3 regions of the Pseudoalteromonas sp. NSLLW218 genome follow, and region 1 is predicted to be linked to each of the others. Evidence: predicted binding sites of a transcription regulator. Region 1 holds the regulator's gene; each other region holds the start of a gene.

Region 1 (5,568 bases):
AGTTATCGCTGTAACCGGTGGTAAGGGTGGAGTAGGGAAAACAAATGTTTCTCTAAATACAGCTATTGCACTAGGGCAACAAGGTAACAGAGTATTAGTGCTGGATGCTGACTTAGGTTTAGCAAACTGTGATGTAATGCTTGGTTTACGTGTAGAGCGTAATTTATCACACGTTTTGTCTGGTGAATGTGAGCTTGACGAAATTTTAGTTGAAGGCCCAGCAGGTATTAAAATTGTACCCGCTACGTCTGGTTCGCAAAGTATGGTGGAGTTATCGCCATCTGAGCATGCTGGACTAATTCGTGCGTTTAGCGAATTAAATACCGAATTTGATATTTTAATTGTAGATACCGCCGCAGGTATTTCAGACATGGTACTGAGCTTTTCTCGCGCGGCACAAGATGTAATGGTTGTCGTGTGCGATGAACCAACATCAATAACGGATGCTTACGCACTTATTAAAGTATTAAGCCGTGAGCACGGTGTTTATAAGTTTAAAATTGTCGCCAATATGGTCCGCAGTATGCGTGAAGGCACCGAATTATTTGCAAAGCTTTCTAAAGTAACAGATCGCTTTTTAGATGTATCAATGGAGCTAGTCGCAACGGTTCCTTATGACGAAAATATGCGCAAAGCAACACGTCGTCAAAAAGTAATCGTAGAACTCTTTCCAAATTCGCCAGCCGCTCTTGCGTTTAAAACACTGGCAACAAAAGCAGTTAAATGGCCAATACCAAATCAACCATCTGGGCATTTAGAGTTTTTCATTGAGAAACTAGTAAACGGCTAATTATGACAACACTGGTGAATAGAGCTATGGGATATCAATCAACACAAAACTTAAATGTGATTGTTGAGAAACATGCATCACTTGTAAAAAAAGTGGCATGTCATCTAATTGCTCGATTACCACCTAGCGTTCAGCTTGATGATTTAATTCAATCAGGAATGATAGGTTTAATAGAAGCTTCAAAAAACTTTGATGCAACAAAAGGTGCAAGCTTTGAGACCTTTGCTGGTATTCGTATTCGCGGTGCTATGCTTGATGAAATGCGCCGTGGTGATTGGGCTCCTCGTTCAGTACACCGTAAAAGCCGACAAGTTGCAGAAGCAATTACTGGGCTCGAAAGTAGTCTGAACCGCGAACCAACAGATACAGAAGTTGCTGAAAAACTTGAAATTTCGCTCAATGAGTACCATCATATTTTAAATGATGTTAATACCAGTAAAGTATTAGGCATAGAAGACCTTGGTGTCGATGAGGATGTTATTACTCCCGTAGGCCAAGATTTAGCGCTAGACAAACCTTTTAATAATGTTAAAAATGACCGGTTTAATGAGTCTTTGCTAAGCGCGATAAAGTCATTACCAGAGCGTGATGCAATGGTGCTTTCTTTGTACTATAACGATGAAATGAATTTAAAAGAAATAGGACATATACTCGATGTAAGCGAATCGCGTGTAAGTCAGATACATGGTCAGGCGATGATTAAGCTTAAAGCTAAAATCAATGACTGGATAAACTAGTAGTAAGTAAACTAAGGTTAATACCTCACTGGGGGATGTTTTGGATAAAAACATGAAAATTCTTGTAGTTGATGATTTTTCAACGATGAGACGAATTATAAAAAACCTATTACGTGACTTAGGTTTCACTAACGTTCAAGAAGCTGATGACGGGTCTACAGCTTTGCCTATGTTACAAAATCAAGTATTTGATTTTGTGGTTACAGATTGGAATATGCCTGGAATGCAAGGCATTGACCTTTTAAGAGCAATTCGTGCAGATGATAAGTTAAAACATATCCCTGTATTGATGGTAACGGCAGAAGCTAAAAAAGAACAAATAATAGCTGCAGCGCAAGCTGGCGTTAATGGTTATATTGTTAAGCCGTTTACGGCTGGAACATTAAAAACTAAATTAGAAAAAGTATTTGAACGCTTAGGCTAATGATGGGGGAGAGGCTTATGTCAGCACCAGCTGCGCCTCAAATAACGTTAGAACAAGCTCGTCAACTCGTCATTTTTTTAGAAAACGATGAGCAAGATAAAGCAAATGAGTTGATTTTAGAGACCGCTTCACAAGAGCAGTCTAAATTATTTGCTGAAGTTGGGAAGTTGACTCGTCAACTGCACGAAGCACTTAAAAGCTTTGAGCTTGATACTCGCTTAACTAATATAACGACTGATGCTATTCCAGATGCTAAAAAGCGGCTTAATTATGTCATAGAAATGACAGAGAATGCGGCTAATAAAACAATGGATGCTGTTGAGGCTAGTTTACCTATAGCTCAACAACTGGCAGATGAAATATCTCATATCAAACCGACATGGGATCGTTTAATGAGTCGCGAGATTGAGCTTGGTGAGTTTAAACAACTTTGCCATAGTATCGATAAGTTTATGAATAGCTCTCATCACAAAACTGATGAGCTTCAAAGCTTAATGACAAATGTACTAATGGCTCAAGATTATCAAGACTTAACGGGTCAAGTTATTCGTCGTGTTATAGAACTTGTTAGAGAAGTAGAAGAAAGCTTACTTCATCTTTTAACAGCGTTTGCTGAACAAGATGATAGTGACAACACAGCGAATAAAGTAGAACAACAAAAAATAAAAGAACCAGTTGCCACACAAACTTTAGCAGGTCCTGAAGGCCCTATTATTGATAAAGAATCGCGTAATGATGTTGTATCTGATCAAGATGAAGTCGATGATCTTTTATCAAGTTTGGGCTTCTAAGAGGAGAGTAACTGCATGTTTGAAGTCGATGAAGATATTTTACAAGACTTTCTTGTAGAGGCAGGAGAAATCCTAGAGCTTTTATCTGAACAGTTAGTTGAACTGGAAAATAATCCAGAAGATACAGAGTTACTAAACGCTATATTTAGAGGCTTTCACACTGTAAAAGGTGGAGCAGGCTTTTTAGCGATGACAGAACTTGTTGATGCTTGCCATGGCGCTGAAAACGTATTTGATTTATTACGTCAAGGCGTGCGAACTGTCAATTCAGAGTTAATGGATGTTATTTTACAAGCGCTCGACACCATTAATGAAATGTTCGCGACTATTCAAAATAGGGATAAGCCAGAACCTGCAGATCCTGAATTACTTCACACCCTCCATATTTTGGGCTTACCCCCAACAGAAGATGAGCTTAATGGAGTCTCTTCACAAACTGAAGTTGAACAGCCTCATAATGAAGTAGCTGATACGCCAATAGCTGATGATGAAGATCCGTTTGCATTTGATGAACTATTTAGTGGAACTCCTTCGGTTAGTGACGCTGAGATAGATGAAATCACTGAGGACGAATTTGAAAACTTGCTTGATGAACTACATGGTAAAGGTCAAAGTCCTGTAGTTGAAAAGCCAGCAGTAAGTAGTAGTGATTTTAATGGTGATATTACTGATGATGAATTTGACAGCTTATTAGACGAGTTACACGGTGTTGGCAGTTTTGGTGAGGTTGCGAGTGAAGCACCTGAACAAGATAACGCAGTTAAAGCGCCTGTAGATGCAGCTAAACCAGCCTCAAATACTTCTAATTTATCAGGTGATGAAATTAGTGATGATGAGTTTGAAGCACTCCTTGATGAACTTCATGGCAAAGGTACTGCACCTAAATCAACAGAAAGCGTTCCTGCGGTGAAACAGCCAAATATTCCTGCTAAACCAGCTGAAAAAGCGAGTGTGCCTGCAAGCAAACCTGAACCTGCAAAAGTACCCGTTTCTAAACCGGCAGAAAAACCGGTAGCTAAAGCAGCGCCAGTAACGCCTAAAAAATCAGCACCGCCAGCAGCAGAGACGACAGTTCGTGTAGACACAAAACGACTTGACCAAATTATGAATATGGTTGGTGAGTTAGTACTGGTACGAAACCGTTTGGTTAGTTTAGCTACTAACTCAGACAGTGAAGCCATGGGTAAAGCAATCTCTAACTTAGATGTGGTGACTGCTGATATTCAAGGTGCGGTTATGCAAACGCGAATGCAACCAATTAAAAAGGTATTTGGTCGTTTCCCTCGCGTGGTTCGCGATTTAGCTCGCAGCTTAAACAAAGATATTGACCTAAAACTTGTAGGTGAAGAAACTGATTTAGATAAAAACTTGGTTGAAGCCCTTGCCGATCCTCTTGTGCATTTAGTTCGAAACTCAGTTGACCATGGTATCGAAATGCCAGCTGTTCGTGAGGCTGCAGGAAAGCCGAGAACAGGTAATGTAACTTTATCAGCGTCTCAAGAAGGTGACCATATCTTGCTTACCATTAAAGATGATGGCGCAGGTATGGATGCTGAAAAACTGAAAAAAATAGCAATTAGTAAAGGTGTGCTTGATCACGACCAAGCAAGTCGACTTTCTGACACTGAAGCATATAACTTGATTTTTGCACCCGGCTTTTCTACAAAAGAAGAAATATCTGATATTTCAGGCCGTGGTGTTGGAATGGATGTGGTGAAAACTAAAATCACCCAATTAAACGGTTCTGTAAGTATTCAATCTGAGTTAGGCGTCGGTACTATTTTAGAGATTAAAGTACCACTTACCTTAGCTATATTACCAACCTTAATGGTCATTGTTGGCGCACAAACATTTGCGTTACCACTTGCTGGTGTTAGTGAGATATTCAACTTAGATTTAACGAAAACAAATGTGGTAGATGGGCAATTAACAATTATTGTGCGTAAAAAGGCAATACCGTTATTTTACCTCGAGCATTGGTTAGTTAAAGGGTCAGATCGTTCGAAGCGAAAATCACAAGGTCACGTCGTTATCGTGCAAATTGGTACTCAGCAAATTGGTTTTGTTGTTGACTCATTAATAGGTCAAGAAGAAGTTGTCATTAAACCACTTGATGCGTTACTACAAGGTACCCCAGGCATGGCAGGTGCTACAATTACTTCAGATGGTGGCATTGCACTAATTTTAGACGTTCCAAACATGTTAAAACATTACGCAGGCTAATAATAAAGTAGGTATATATTTAATATATACCTACGCATAAATTTAATAAGAGAGCTAAATGGCCGTTAAAGTTTTAGTTGTTGATGATTCAAGCTTTTTTCGCCGTAGAGTAAGCGAAATTCTTGAGCAAGACAGTGACATACAAGTTATAGGCTTTGCTGTTAATGGCAGAGAGGCTGTTGAAAAGGCAGCTCAGCTACGTCCAGATATGATCACTATGGATGTAGAAATGCCTGTGCTTGATGGTATTAGCGCAGTTAAAGAGATAATGGCGAGTAATCCAACGCCGATCTTAATGTTTTCATCTTTAACACGTGATGGCGCGACAGCAACGTTTGATGCGCTAGATGCGGGAGCAATGGATTTCTTACCGAAAAAATTTGAAGACATCGCTCGCAATAATGAAGACGCTATAAAGCTTTTGCAAAATAAAGTGAAAGATATAGGGCGAAGACGCTTACCGCGAACGTTTAAAGCTGCAACGCCACCTAAGTCAGTAATTCCAGCCAAACCAACAACAAGTACACTAACGCCTTCGATAAAACAACCCGATAGAAGTTTTCAAAGAGCAGCACCTAAATCACCGTCAGGTACAAGTATTGC
Region 2 (5,568 bases), on a different contig from region 1:
GTACAAAGTATTCGCTTACATGGTGACTGTCACGTTGGCAATATTTTGTGGGCAGGGGATGCGCTCATGTTTGTAGATTTAGATGATAGTCGCCAAGGTCCTGCAATCCAAGATCTATGGATGATGCTCAGTGGCGATAGAGCGACGCAACTGTTACAGTTAGATACCCTTGTGAATGCGTATGAAGAGTTTTGTGATTTTGATCACTCTCAACTCAAATTAATTGAACCGCTGCGAGCGATGCGTATTATCCATTATATGGGATGGGTAGCTAAACGATGGAGCGATCCTGCCTTTGTGCGGAACTTTACATGGTTTGCTGATGACAAATACTGGGAGCAACAAATTTTAGCATTGAAGGAGCAACTTGCAGCACTGCAAGAAGCACCGTTAAAGTTATTGCCGTAATCTTTTATTTAAAACAAGTACACGAGATATACATGCTTAAAAAATTAAAACTGAGTTTATTACTTTTATGTTTACCATTTGCAGCACTTGCTGCACAGTTTGAAGTTGATAATCAATACACTGTTATTGATGTAGACAAAAGTACATCGCCACAAGTAACCGAGTTTTTCTCATTTTACTGTCCACATTGTTTTAAGTTTGAACCCGTAGCAAAAGCAATTGAACAAGGCCTACCAGAAGGTGCTGAGTTTATTAAAAACCACGTGAACTTTTTAGGTGGCGTGTCACCACAAGCACAAAGTAATTTAAGCTTTGCCTACTTAATTGCTAAGCAGCATGGTCAGGCGCAGAGTATTAGCGATCAAATTTTTAAAAGTATTCATGTTCAGCGTGCTCCTTTAACTGAAATGAAAGACGTTAAAAAATTACTTGAAGTAAACGGTATTGATAGCGCAACGTTTGATCAAGAAATTGCAAGCATGCCAGTTATTTCGGCTGAGCAAGCAATGCAAAACAAACAAAATAAATATTCAAAATTAGGCGCACTTACAGGTGTACCTACTTTTATTGTTAACGATAAATATAAAATAAACCTCAATACCATCAAAAACCAAAAAGAACTTGATGAGTTAGTAGCGTTTTTATTAGCACTATAAATTTCGGAGCATAATAATGATTAAATTAGTTAAAGCAGGTTTGCTTGCAGTACTACTTCCTATGGCGGCAACAAGCTTTGCAGCAACGTACGAAGAGGGCGTGCATTACGATGTGGTTTCTGAGCGAGCAACTAAAAAGCCAGAAATTAAAGAGTTTTTCTCATTTTACTGCCCTGCATGTAATAACATGGAAGCATTAATTGGTGAATTTAAGCCTAAGCTTGATAAAAACGTTAAATTTAAAAAGAGCCATGTTGATTTTGTAGGTGTACGTGACCCTGAAAATCAACAGATGATGAGCCAGGCACTTGCTACTGCAGAAGTGCTTCCGCAAAAAGATAAAATTGTCTCTGCAATCTTTAATCATATCCATACCAAGCGCGCTAAATTTAATGAGCTTGCAGATGTAAAAGATATATTTGTAGCACAGGGCGTTGATGGCGATAAGTTTGATAAACTTTTCAAAAGCTTCTCGGTACGTACGCTGAGCTCTAAAATGAAACGCGATCAGGACTACTTCAAAGAAAAAGGCGCACTACGTGGCGTACCTACATTTATTGTAAATGGTAAGTATAAATTAAACCTAGGTCGTGAGTCGGGTATTACTGAGCCAGAAGACATTGGTAAACTGATTAATTATTTAGCTAGCAAATAAATTTAGCTAAAACTAAAAAAGCTCCTCAGGGAGCTTTTTTTTATGGGCAACGTTTACTGAGCGTATTTATTTACGCTGTAAGAAAACACCCGACTCAATGTGATGCGTATAAGGGAACTGATCAAATATAGCAAAGCGCTTAACGTTGTGCGTACGTGTTAAGTGATCAAGGTCACGCTCAAGGGTTTCTGGATTACACGATATATAAATTATGCTTTCGTAGTTAGCCACTAAGTCACACGTTAATTCATCCATGCCTGCGCGCGGTGGATCAACTAATATGGTTTGGCAGTCATAGCTTTTAAGATCAATACCGTCTAAACGAGAAAAAGTACGTTCGCCATTCATTGCTTGAGTAAACTCTTCACTAGACATACGAATAATATCTAAGTTCTCTACGTTATTTTTAGCAATATTGTATTGAGCAGAATGAACAGATGATTTTGATATTTCCGTCGCTAATACTTTATTAAAAGAGCCTGCTAGCGCAATAGAAAAGTTTCCGTTACCGCAATAAAGTTCTAATAAATCATTTTTAAGTGGCTTACATAAATCTTGTGCCCACTCCAACATATTAATATTTACTTTTGCATTAGGCTGAGTAAAGCTATTTTCTACTTGTTGATAAATAAGCTCTTGACCATTAACTGTTAAACGCTCAGTTACAAAGTCATCACCCAGCACTTCTTTTTGTTTGCGAGCGCGGCCTATAAAGTCAATTTTGTATTTACTGCTTAGTTTTTCTTTAAGCGCTTTAATTTCACTTAACCATTCATCATCAAGTGGTTTGTGATAAAGCAAGCTTACTAAAATTTCACCGCTTAGCGTTGATAGGTAATCGATTTGAAATAACTTACGACGTAATATTTCACAAGGCTTAAGATGCTCAATCATCACCTGCATTATTTCACCTACTAGAGGCGCTGCGGGATCAAATGTATCAACACGGATTTTTTCTTTTGTTTGTTGATCAAACATAATGTGAAACAGATCGTCACCATCGTGCCATACTCTAAATTCAGCACGTTGGCGGTAGTTAGTTGGCTCTGAGCTAAATACTTCTAATTGCTCCACACCAAAACGTTGGAACTGTGCACTAATACGCTGCTCTTTTTCACTTAACTGCGCTTGGTACTGTGTGGTATCTATTTTAATAACTGCCATTAACGCTACTACCTTATCTAAGATCTGTTTATCGGCGCTATTGTAGGGAGCGCTGCGTATTTGTCTAGTTTTGGCTAGCATTTATGCTGTTTTATTGAACATTGTACTTTAGTTTTTAGTGTTATAGCCGATAATAAACTACGCACGCTTAGGAGACGAATCATGAAAATAGGTAATTATGGCTTTACGCCAAACAACAACATCAATAAATTCAACAATAAAGCTGATATACAGCAACCTACAATTACGTCTCCTCAGGATAGCTATCAACAACGAGGTCGAGAGTTGGCCGCAAAGGTGCTTGGCGATAAAATGGCTGAGCAGCTTGGATTACCTATCGCAGAAAAAAAAGCAGATAAACCACTATTTGATTTTGATGAAATAGTAAAAAACGTACTCGATTTTGTAAGTAGTGCTGTTAATAAAGCAAAAGCTAACGGCGCTGATGACGAAAAGCTCAAAGATATGTTAGGCGACGCGCGCAAAGGAGTCCAAATAGGGATCGATGACGCGGTTGATGAGCTCAAAGGAACTGGCGTATTTAATGACGACATGGAAGAGGGCATTAATAAATCTAAAGAGGGTATTTACAATGGGCTTGATGAGTTTGAAGAGTCATTATTTAACCCACAACCTGCCAGCGTAAATATAAGCCAGGCTCAATATGTCAGTATGACGAGTAATGCAGAGTATAAATTTACCACCGCAGAAGGTGATGAGGTAAGTATCAGCTTTGCAGATGCATTTGAATCTCAATCGGCAAGCGGCTATCAGCAAAACAGTAATAGCGAGTCGTTTGCAAGCTCATCATCGCAATCTCGACAGGTATCATTTTCGATGTCGGTTAATGGTGACTTAAACGAGCAAGAGCAAGAAGCTATTAATGCGATGATGGAAGATTTACAAGATTTAAGTAAAACATTTTTTGGTGGTGACCTGGATGAAGCATTTGAACAAGCTCAAGAGCTGAGTTTAGACAGTGACCAGCTGGTGGCTTTTTCTATGGATTTACGCCAAACAAAAACAATAGCCACAGTTAAAAGCTATGAAGAATATAAACCAGCACCAGAAAAACAAGTATCAGAGGGCTTAGCTCCCTTTAATGATGACCTTAAAAATGCTTTTGAAAAAGCGGGCGAACTTGGATTACAAAATCAACTAGCTGGCATTCTACAGTGGTTAAATCAAGATCAGGAACAAATAGATAAGTTAGTAGATTACACAAAGTCTATGTTCGAAAACCTTAATCAGTTAAATTCAGCAGCCGACGATCTTGCTGATTTAGAAACCACGCAAAGTTAAACTACTTTCTTTTATAAATACCTCATGGCAAACTGCCGTTCTTAAAGTAAAGTGGGAACAGTAGTTTGTCAGCGCATATAATGGTCTTTGATTCAGGTATTGGTGGAACTACTGTACTTGAGCATATAAAGCACAGTATCCCAAATGCTCAGTACAGTTATTTTATGGATAATGCTTTACTACCTTATGGTGCTCAATCCCAGCAGACAATCATTAACCGATTATGCTCACTTATTCATTTCATCAAAGCTAATACGCTTAGCGTTGATTTAATTGTAATAGCGTGTAATACCGCTTCTACATCTGCACTTAGTGCTGTTCGTCAAATTACGGATATTCCTATTGTAGGCGTTGTGCCAGCAATAAAGCCTGCGGCAGAGTTAACACGTTCAAATCATATTGGCTTATTAGCCACACCAGCCACGGTCGCCAGTTCATACACTAAAACATTAATTGCTGAACATGCACGTAATGTAATCGTTAATCTATATAGTAGTGTGGAGTTAGTAACTTTAGCTGAGCAATACTTTTTTACAGAGTCCTTGGATATAAACAAGTTGCATCAAGTGCTTGATGACCTACATATAGACAAAACCATAGATGTACTTGTATTAGGATGTACGCACTTTCCAATACTAGCAGAGCCTATTAGTCAGTATTTTGAAGGAAAGGTTAAATTACTTGATTCAGGTGTAGCGATAGCAAATAGAGTCGACTACCTACTTAAGCAACTTAACTTACATATGAATAAACTGACAGACATAAAAAAGCCGCTGCAATATTATGCAACGGCTGATGTGTTTAGCAATAAGCTAGCGGTAAAGCTAGTTACACTGACTGATCCGTCTCAGTACGCAGAGCATTAGAATCATCTTCTTGTTTTTGTTTTGCTTCACGTACCTTTAAAGTACGTTGTTGGAACTCGCTATCGTTCAAGTTAGCAATTGCATTGTCTGCATCAGCTTGCGCCATTTCAACAAAACCAAAGCCACGACGTTTGCCAGTATTCTTATCCTTTAATAAACGAACATTGAATACTTTGCCTTGTTCTTCAAATAATGCACGAACCACACCTTCGTTTGCACGATAAGGAAGGTTACCAACATAAAGCGTTTTTGTTTTAACTTCAGCTTCTTCAGTCACATCAGATGATATTGCAGCAATAGCAATTGCACCTATTAATAAACCAGCACCAAATAGTAATGCAGGGTTTAAAGCTAAGCCGCCTAAAGCAAACTCAACAACAACAAAACCAACTACAGCAAGAATAACAGAGAAGATAAAAGATTTTTGATCGGGTAATTTCATTTTAGATCTACCAATAAACAGGAAATAAACATTAATTTAACATTGTGAACTTGCTATCTTAACGTCTAAATCAAA
Region 3 (5,568 bases), on a different contig from region 1:
GCCTAGTGATGGTTTTTCTGCAATGTAGAGTTTCATGGGAGTCGCTCACTCACTGTTTATATAAACAGTAGTTTAGCACAGCTATTTTGAAGGTGGGGAGTTTTCTATTTTTGACCTTACACTACCTTGCTTAGTGAAAAGGATAATTAAAGGTAAATAGCATACAACCACCGTGGCAATATTGATAAATGGCATTAGGGTCTGATAAATAACGGTACTGTAAGCTAAATCCCACAAATGGCGATCAACTAATCGGAATAGTTGTAATATAGGTGCGCCAATAACAACTAGTTGCCCAATAACACATTGCCATAAATAAACTTTATCCTTTATACCCCAGTAAGCTATGAGTGCCATCCAAATAATATCTGTGATCGCCCAAACTAAATAACGATAAATATAAATGTCATCAAACGCTCGTAGGCTTGAAGCAGTTAGGTTACCAAAGAGGAAAAAAGCTGCGGTAAGTAATACAAATCGAAAGGCTAGGCGATCTTTAAATACAAAAAATATAAAAATAGCCGGACTTAGCATTAAAACCCAGCTTTTGCTTAAAATACTAACAATATATAAAAACCATTCAGGCAAAATACTCTGCCCTATTTTGTTTTTTTATCGTCATCAGTACCATCACCATTACCCGGCATGTCGCAATATTTATTGATTATTTTCACAGGCACTCCATTACATATGTTAAGGAAATGTACTGTAAGCTAAAATGATGAAATTGCCAAGATACTTAAGGCAATTAAGTACCTTAAATTAAAACAAACATAGTGAAATATAACACAAGCAATAACTTAGCGCACATCAATAGGAGCAGACTCTTTAGCCTTACCTTGCAGGATTGATATTTCTACCCGACGGTTTCTTCGGCGATCTTCATTTGAATCGTTTGGAACAAGTGGACGAGTATCAGCGCGCCCTACTACCATCATCCGATTTTTATCAAACCCTTGCACTGTTTGCAGTTCGCTTGCTACTGCTACAGCACGCTTTGACGATAAGTCCCAATTATTAATATATAACTCATTTGAAACCTGAAAATCGTCGGTATGTCCCGAAACAGTAATTTCACCAGGTACATCCTTTAACAGCACACCAATATCTTGAATAATAGGTTTAAACTTAGGTTGTAAAAACGCACTCCCTGAGGGAAATGAACCATTTTCACGAATACGAATAATAATTTGCTGCCCTAAAGATTCAAGCTCTATTGCACCATCTATAATTTGCTTTTCAAGCTGCTGCGCTATTTTTTTAACAAGCTCGTTAGTTTGTTCCTGATCGGCAGCTGAAGTTGCTTGCTCTGACGATTGTTCTTGCGATGTGCTACGAGATTCCCCCCCTCGTTTATCTCCTCGCTGCTCTTGCCTACCACCAGCGGAGCTTTCATCACCTGCTTGAAATTCAAGCATTTGCTGGGTCATTTCTACAGTTTGTTGCTGAATGGTTTCTATTGGGGTTGGTTCTGGTTTACCTGGAGTAAACTCCATGGCAATAACAGAGGTACCTTTGGGGATATCTTTTACTTCAATTTTATTCTGTACACCAAAAGCAAACTTCATTGAGCCTGCTATTTGTTTAAATTTAAGTACATCCATTTCTGAAAACGCAAGCAAGAGTACAAAGAAGCACATTAATAATGACATTAAATCGGCAAAAGTTCCCATCCATGCAGGTAAGCCTGGTGGTGGACATTTGCACTCTTGATCAGACATAGTTACTCCTCGGTATCTACTTTGCGCTTAGATTCAGCTAAGTAATTTTTCAAAATACCTTCGATTACTTTTGGATTTTGACCATCTTGAATACCTAAAATAGCATCTAAAATTAAACGTTGATTCATAGCTTCTTCGTCTTTACGCAGTTCAAGTTTTACCTGAATTGGGATTGCTACAACATTAGCTAAAAACGCGCCATATAAAGTTGTTAATAGTGCTACCGCCATTGCCGGGCCAATTGCTTTTGGGTCATCCATGTTAGATAACATTGCAACTAAGCCAATTAGGGTGCCAATCATTCCCATTGCTGGTGCTATATCGGCTAATGACTTAAATAAACCTGCGCCCATTTCATGGCGAGTCGTGGTTAGAGAAATATCTTTTTGAAGTGTAGCGCGAACTACATCTGCATCATGTCCGTCAACAAGCATGTCGACGCCTTTGCGCATAAATGGATTTGGGATTTCAGCTTCTTCGAGTGCTAAAAAGCCTCCTTTACGAGCTGAATCAGCAAGCTCTACAGCTTTTTCAATAAGTTCTTCTGGCGTTTCAATTTTAAACATAAACGCTTTAGCAACAACTTTACCTATCCCCAAAAATTGCGACATGGTGAAGTTTGATAAAACAATAAAGAGCGAACCACCAAATACAATTACACTTGAAGGGGCATCGGCAAACATAGCCATTTCGCCGCTACTACTCATAAACATAGACATGACAATTAAGCCAATTGCGCCTAGGATCCCAATTATGGTTGCTAAATCCACATATCCTCCAGAAGTTTCATGCTTAATGGCCTTATCATAAACTTTTATTATTAACTGCTTATCGGCAACATATTGAATTGCTTAAGCCATTTTTATAAATAAACATAAAAAGCAGCCTTTAGCACTATCTTAGATCAAGTTATAGAGGCTACCTAATTATCAATTGATTTATTAAATCAACAGACCGCTATTAAGGCTTTATTAATGCACTTGAAATATAATTTAACGTGATAAAGGTAAAAAACCAATATCATCCTTTGACCTAGTTTAGCATTCCCCCTAAAATTGACCCCTAAATTTATTATGTAAGCTGAAATAAAGATGGCGACTAAAAAACCTGAAAACTTAAGTTTCGAACAAGCACTAGAAGAATTATCTACAATCGTTAGTGACATGGAACAAGGTGACTTATCGCTTGAGCAATCGTTAAAGCAATTTGAGCGTGGAATTGCATTAGCAAGTGCTTCATCAGGGAAATTACAGCAAGCAGAGCAAAAAGTATCAATTTTGATGGGGAATGGCGAAAAGTCAGTACTTACAAATTTTGATAGTGATATGGAATAGCTGTGAGCATAAAAAATCATATTGAACGTGCTCAAAAAGATGTAGTAGCAACTTTACAACTGCATTTTAAACAGCCTCTCGATACAGAAGAAACTGTAAAGAACGCCACCCAGTATGGATTATTTAATGGGGGTAAAAGATTACGTCCATTTTTAGTTTATGCCACAGGTAAAATGCTAGGCGCAAACCAACAAGACTTAAACGTACTTGCTGCTGCAATTGAGTGCATTCATAGCTATTCGTTAGTTCATGACGACTTACCTGCAATGGACGATGACGATTTACGTCGCGGACGCCCTACTTGTCACATAGAATTTGGCGAGGCAAACGCAATTTTAGCCGGTGATGCTCTACAAACTCTTGCCTTTGAGCTTATTGCAAATCACAAATTTGAATGCTCATCACAAACACAAGTAAAAATGATTGCACAATTAGCCCAAGCATCAGGTCTACAAGGTATGGTTGGCGGACAAGGCCTCGATATAGCTGCTACGGATAAAGTAATTACCGTACAAGAGCTTGAGCGAATACATAAACTAAAAACTGGGGCTCTAATTAATTGCGCAATTACACTTGGTGCACTGTGCAGTGAAAAGGCAGATCAACAAACCTTAGAAAACTTAAGTGTTTTTGGGTATGCTATAGGGCTAGCATTTCAAGTACACGACGACATTTTAGATGTTGAAGGCGATACGGTTACTTTAGGTAAGCCGCAAGGCTCCGATATTGCCGCGAATAAAGCGACATATCCGGCGTTATTAGGTATGCTAGGCGCTAAAGTAAAGGCGCAGAATTTAATACAACAAGCCCATGAAGCGTTGGCAAATATAGATGCTGACACAACACTTCTTGCGTCGCTAGCAAATTATCTAATTGAGCGTGACCACTAATTTTTGCTCATACGTATTGCAATTAGCACTGACATTATTACCCAACATTAATTATTCGTAATAGCTTTGAATCAAATTAATGTTAGCGAAGGATATAAATAAAACCATGACACTTGATAGTAGCAAGTATCCATTACTTAATTTGGTTGACGAGCCAGCCCAATTGCGCGACTTAGCGCAAGACAAACTCCCTGCATTTAGCAATGAGCTGCGCGATTATTTACTCAACTCAGTATCGCAAAGTAGCGGTCATCTAGCTTCTGGTTTAGGGACGGTTGAACTAACCGTTGCGCTGCATTATGTTTATAACACTCCAGATGATCGCCTAGTTTGGGATGTGGGTCATCAAGCTTATCCGCATAAAATCCTTACTGGTCGTCGCGACCAAATGCACACTATTCGCCAAAAAGACGGTTTGCACCCTTTTCCTTTTCGTGATGAAAGCCAATACGATACGTTTAGCGTAGGCCATTCGAGCACCTCTATTTCAGCTGCTTTAGGTATGTCTATTGCCGCACAAAAAGAAGGTAAAGGTCGAAAGTCTGTAGCCATTATTGGTGATGGAGCTATAACCGCAGGCATGGCATTTGAAGCAATGAATCATTTAGGTGATGTAAAATCAGACATGCTTATTATTTTAAATGATAACGAAATGTCGATTTCTGAAAATGTTGGCGCATTAACAAATCACTTTGCTCGAATTTTATCAGGTAGCTTTTATACAAACATTCGTGAAGGTAGTAAAAAGTTACTCTCAGGAGTGCCTCCGGTAAAGCAACTTGCCAGTAAAATGGAAGAGCACATTAAAGGTATGATGATCCCGGGTACCTTCTTTGAAGAATTAGGCCTAAATTACATTGGTCCCATTGATGGTCACGATGTAAACATGCTTGTTGATACGCTGCGTAATATGCGTAATTTAAAAGGCCCACAGCTTTTACATATAAAAACGCAAAAAGGTAAGGGCTACAAACCGGCTGAAGCCGATCCTATTGGCTACCATGGTGTACCAAAATTCGATCCGAGCACAACTAGTCTTCCTAAATCTAAACCTAGTGCTGCTACTTTTTCAAAAGTATTCGGCGATTGGTTATGCGATATGGCCGAACAAGACAGCAAGTTAATGGCTATCACGCCTGCAATGCGCGAAGGTTCAGGCATGGTACGTTTTTCTAAAGAGCATCCAGATCAATACTTTGATGTAGCTATTGCTGAACAGCATGCCGTTACTTTAGCCGCTGGCTTTGCCTGTGAAGGTTTAAAACCTGTTGTTGCTATTTACTCAAGCTTTTTACAACGTGCGTATGACCAATTAATACATGATGTTGCACTGCAAAACTTACCTGTATTATTTGCCATTGACCGCGCAGGTATTGTTGGAGCCGACGGTGAAACTCATCAAGGTGCGTACGATTTAAGCTTTATGCGCTGCATTCCAAATATGATAATTATGGCACCAAGCGATACCAACGAATGCCGCCAAATGCTTTACACCGGTTATAAAGCAAACTGCCCTGTTGCAGTTCGTTACCCTCGAGGTAGTGCAGGTACTGCAGACATTGAAAGCACTATGCAACTACTTGAAATAGGTAAGGCGGATACAATTAAGGAAGGCAGTAAAAT

Evidence for each region. Region 1 encodes FliA, which starts transcription of late flagellar genes. Its sites were predicted from a motif close to CTAAAGNTNNNNNNNNNNNNGCCGATA; they were not measured.
Region 2: a site for FliA is predicted at 2,990-3,016, ahead of I6E80_RS19820 (DUF5610 domain-containing protein). Genes of this name have one in related genera too.
Region 3: a site for FliA is predicted at 2,551-2,577, ahead of pomA (flagellar motor protein PomA). Genes of this name have one in related genera too.

Annotation. Positions count from the first base shown of each region.
Region 1 covers NZ_JADYWO010000007.1:265,998-271,565, reverse strand. Annotated here, with positions in the region: gene I6E80_RS12935 (MinD/ParA family protein) at 1-790, shown strand, start outside; gene I6E80_RS12930 (RNA polymerase sigma factor FliA) at 817-1,527, shown strand; gene cheY (chemotaxis response regulator CheY) at 1,568-1,951, shown strand; gene I6E80_RS12920 (protein phosphatase CheZ) at 1,969-2,742, shown strand; gene I6E80_RS12915 (chemotaxis protein CheA) at 2,758-4,965, shown strand; gene I6E80_RS12910 (chemotaxis response regulator protein-glutamate methylesterase) at 5,024-5,568, shown strand, end outside.
Region 2 covers NZ_JADYWO010000019.1:322-5,889, reverse strand. Annotated here, with positions in the region: gene I6E80_RS19840 (serine/threonine protein kinase) at 1-408, shown strand, start outside; gene I6E80_RS19835 (thiol:disulfide interchange protein DsbA/DsbL) at 441-1,064, shown strand; gene I6E80_RS19830 (thiol:disulfide interchange protein DsbA/DsbL) at 1,081-1,719, shown strand; gene trmA (tRNA (uridine(54)-C5)-methyltransferase TrmA) at 1,786-2,883, opposite strand; gene I6E80_RS19820 (DUF5610 domain-containing protein) at 3,046-4,185, shown strand; gene murI (glutamate racemase) at 4,251-5,051, shown strand; gene I6E80_RS19810 (RNA-binding protein) at 5,014-5,493, opposite strand.
Region 3 covers NZ_JADYWO010000013.1:5,012-10,579, forward strand. Annotated here, with positions in the region: gene I6E80_RS17410 (DNA topoisomerase III) at 1-36, opposite strand, end outside; gene I6E80_RS17415 (hypothetical protein) at 82-588, opposite strand; gene I6E80_RS17420 (flagellar motor protein MotB) at 801-1,721, opposite strand; gene pomA (flagellar motor protein PomA) at 1,724-2,491, opposite strand; gene I6E80_RS17430 (exodeoxyribonuclease VII small subunit) at 2,813-3,055, shown strand; gene ispA ((2E,6E)-farnesyl diphosphate synthase) at 3,058-3,945, shown strand; gene dxs (1-deoxy-D-xylulose-5-phosphate synthase) at 4,052-5,568, shown strand, end outside.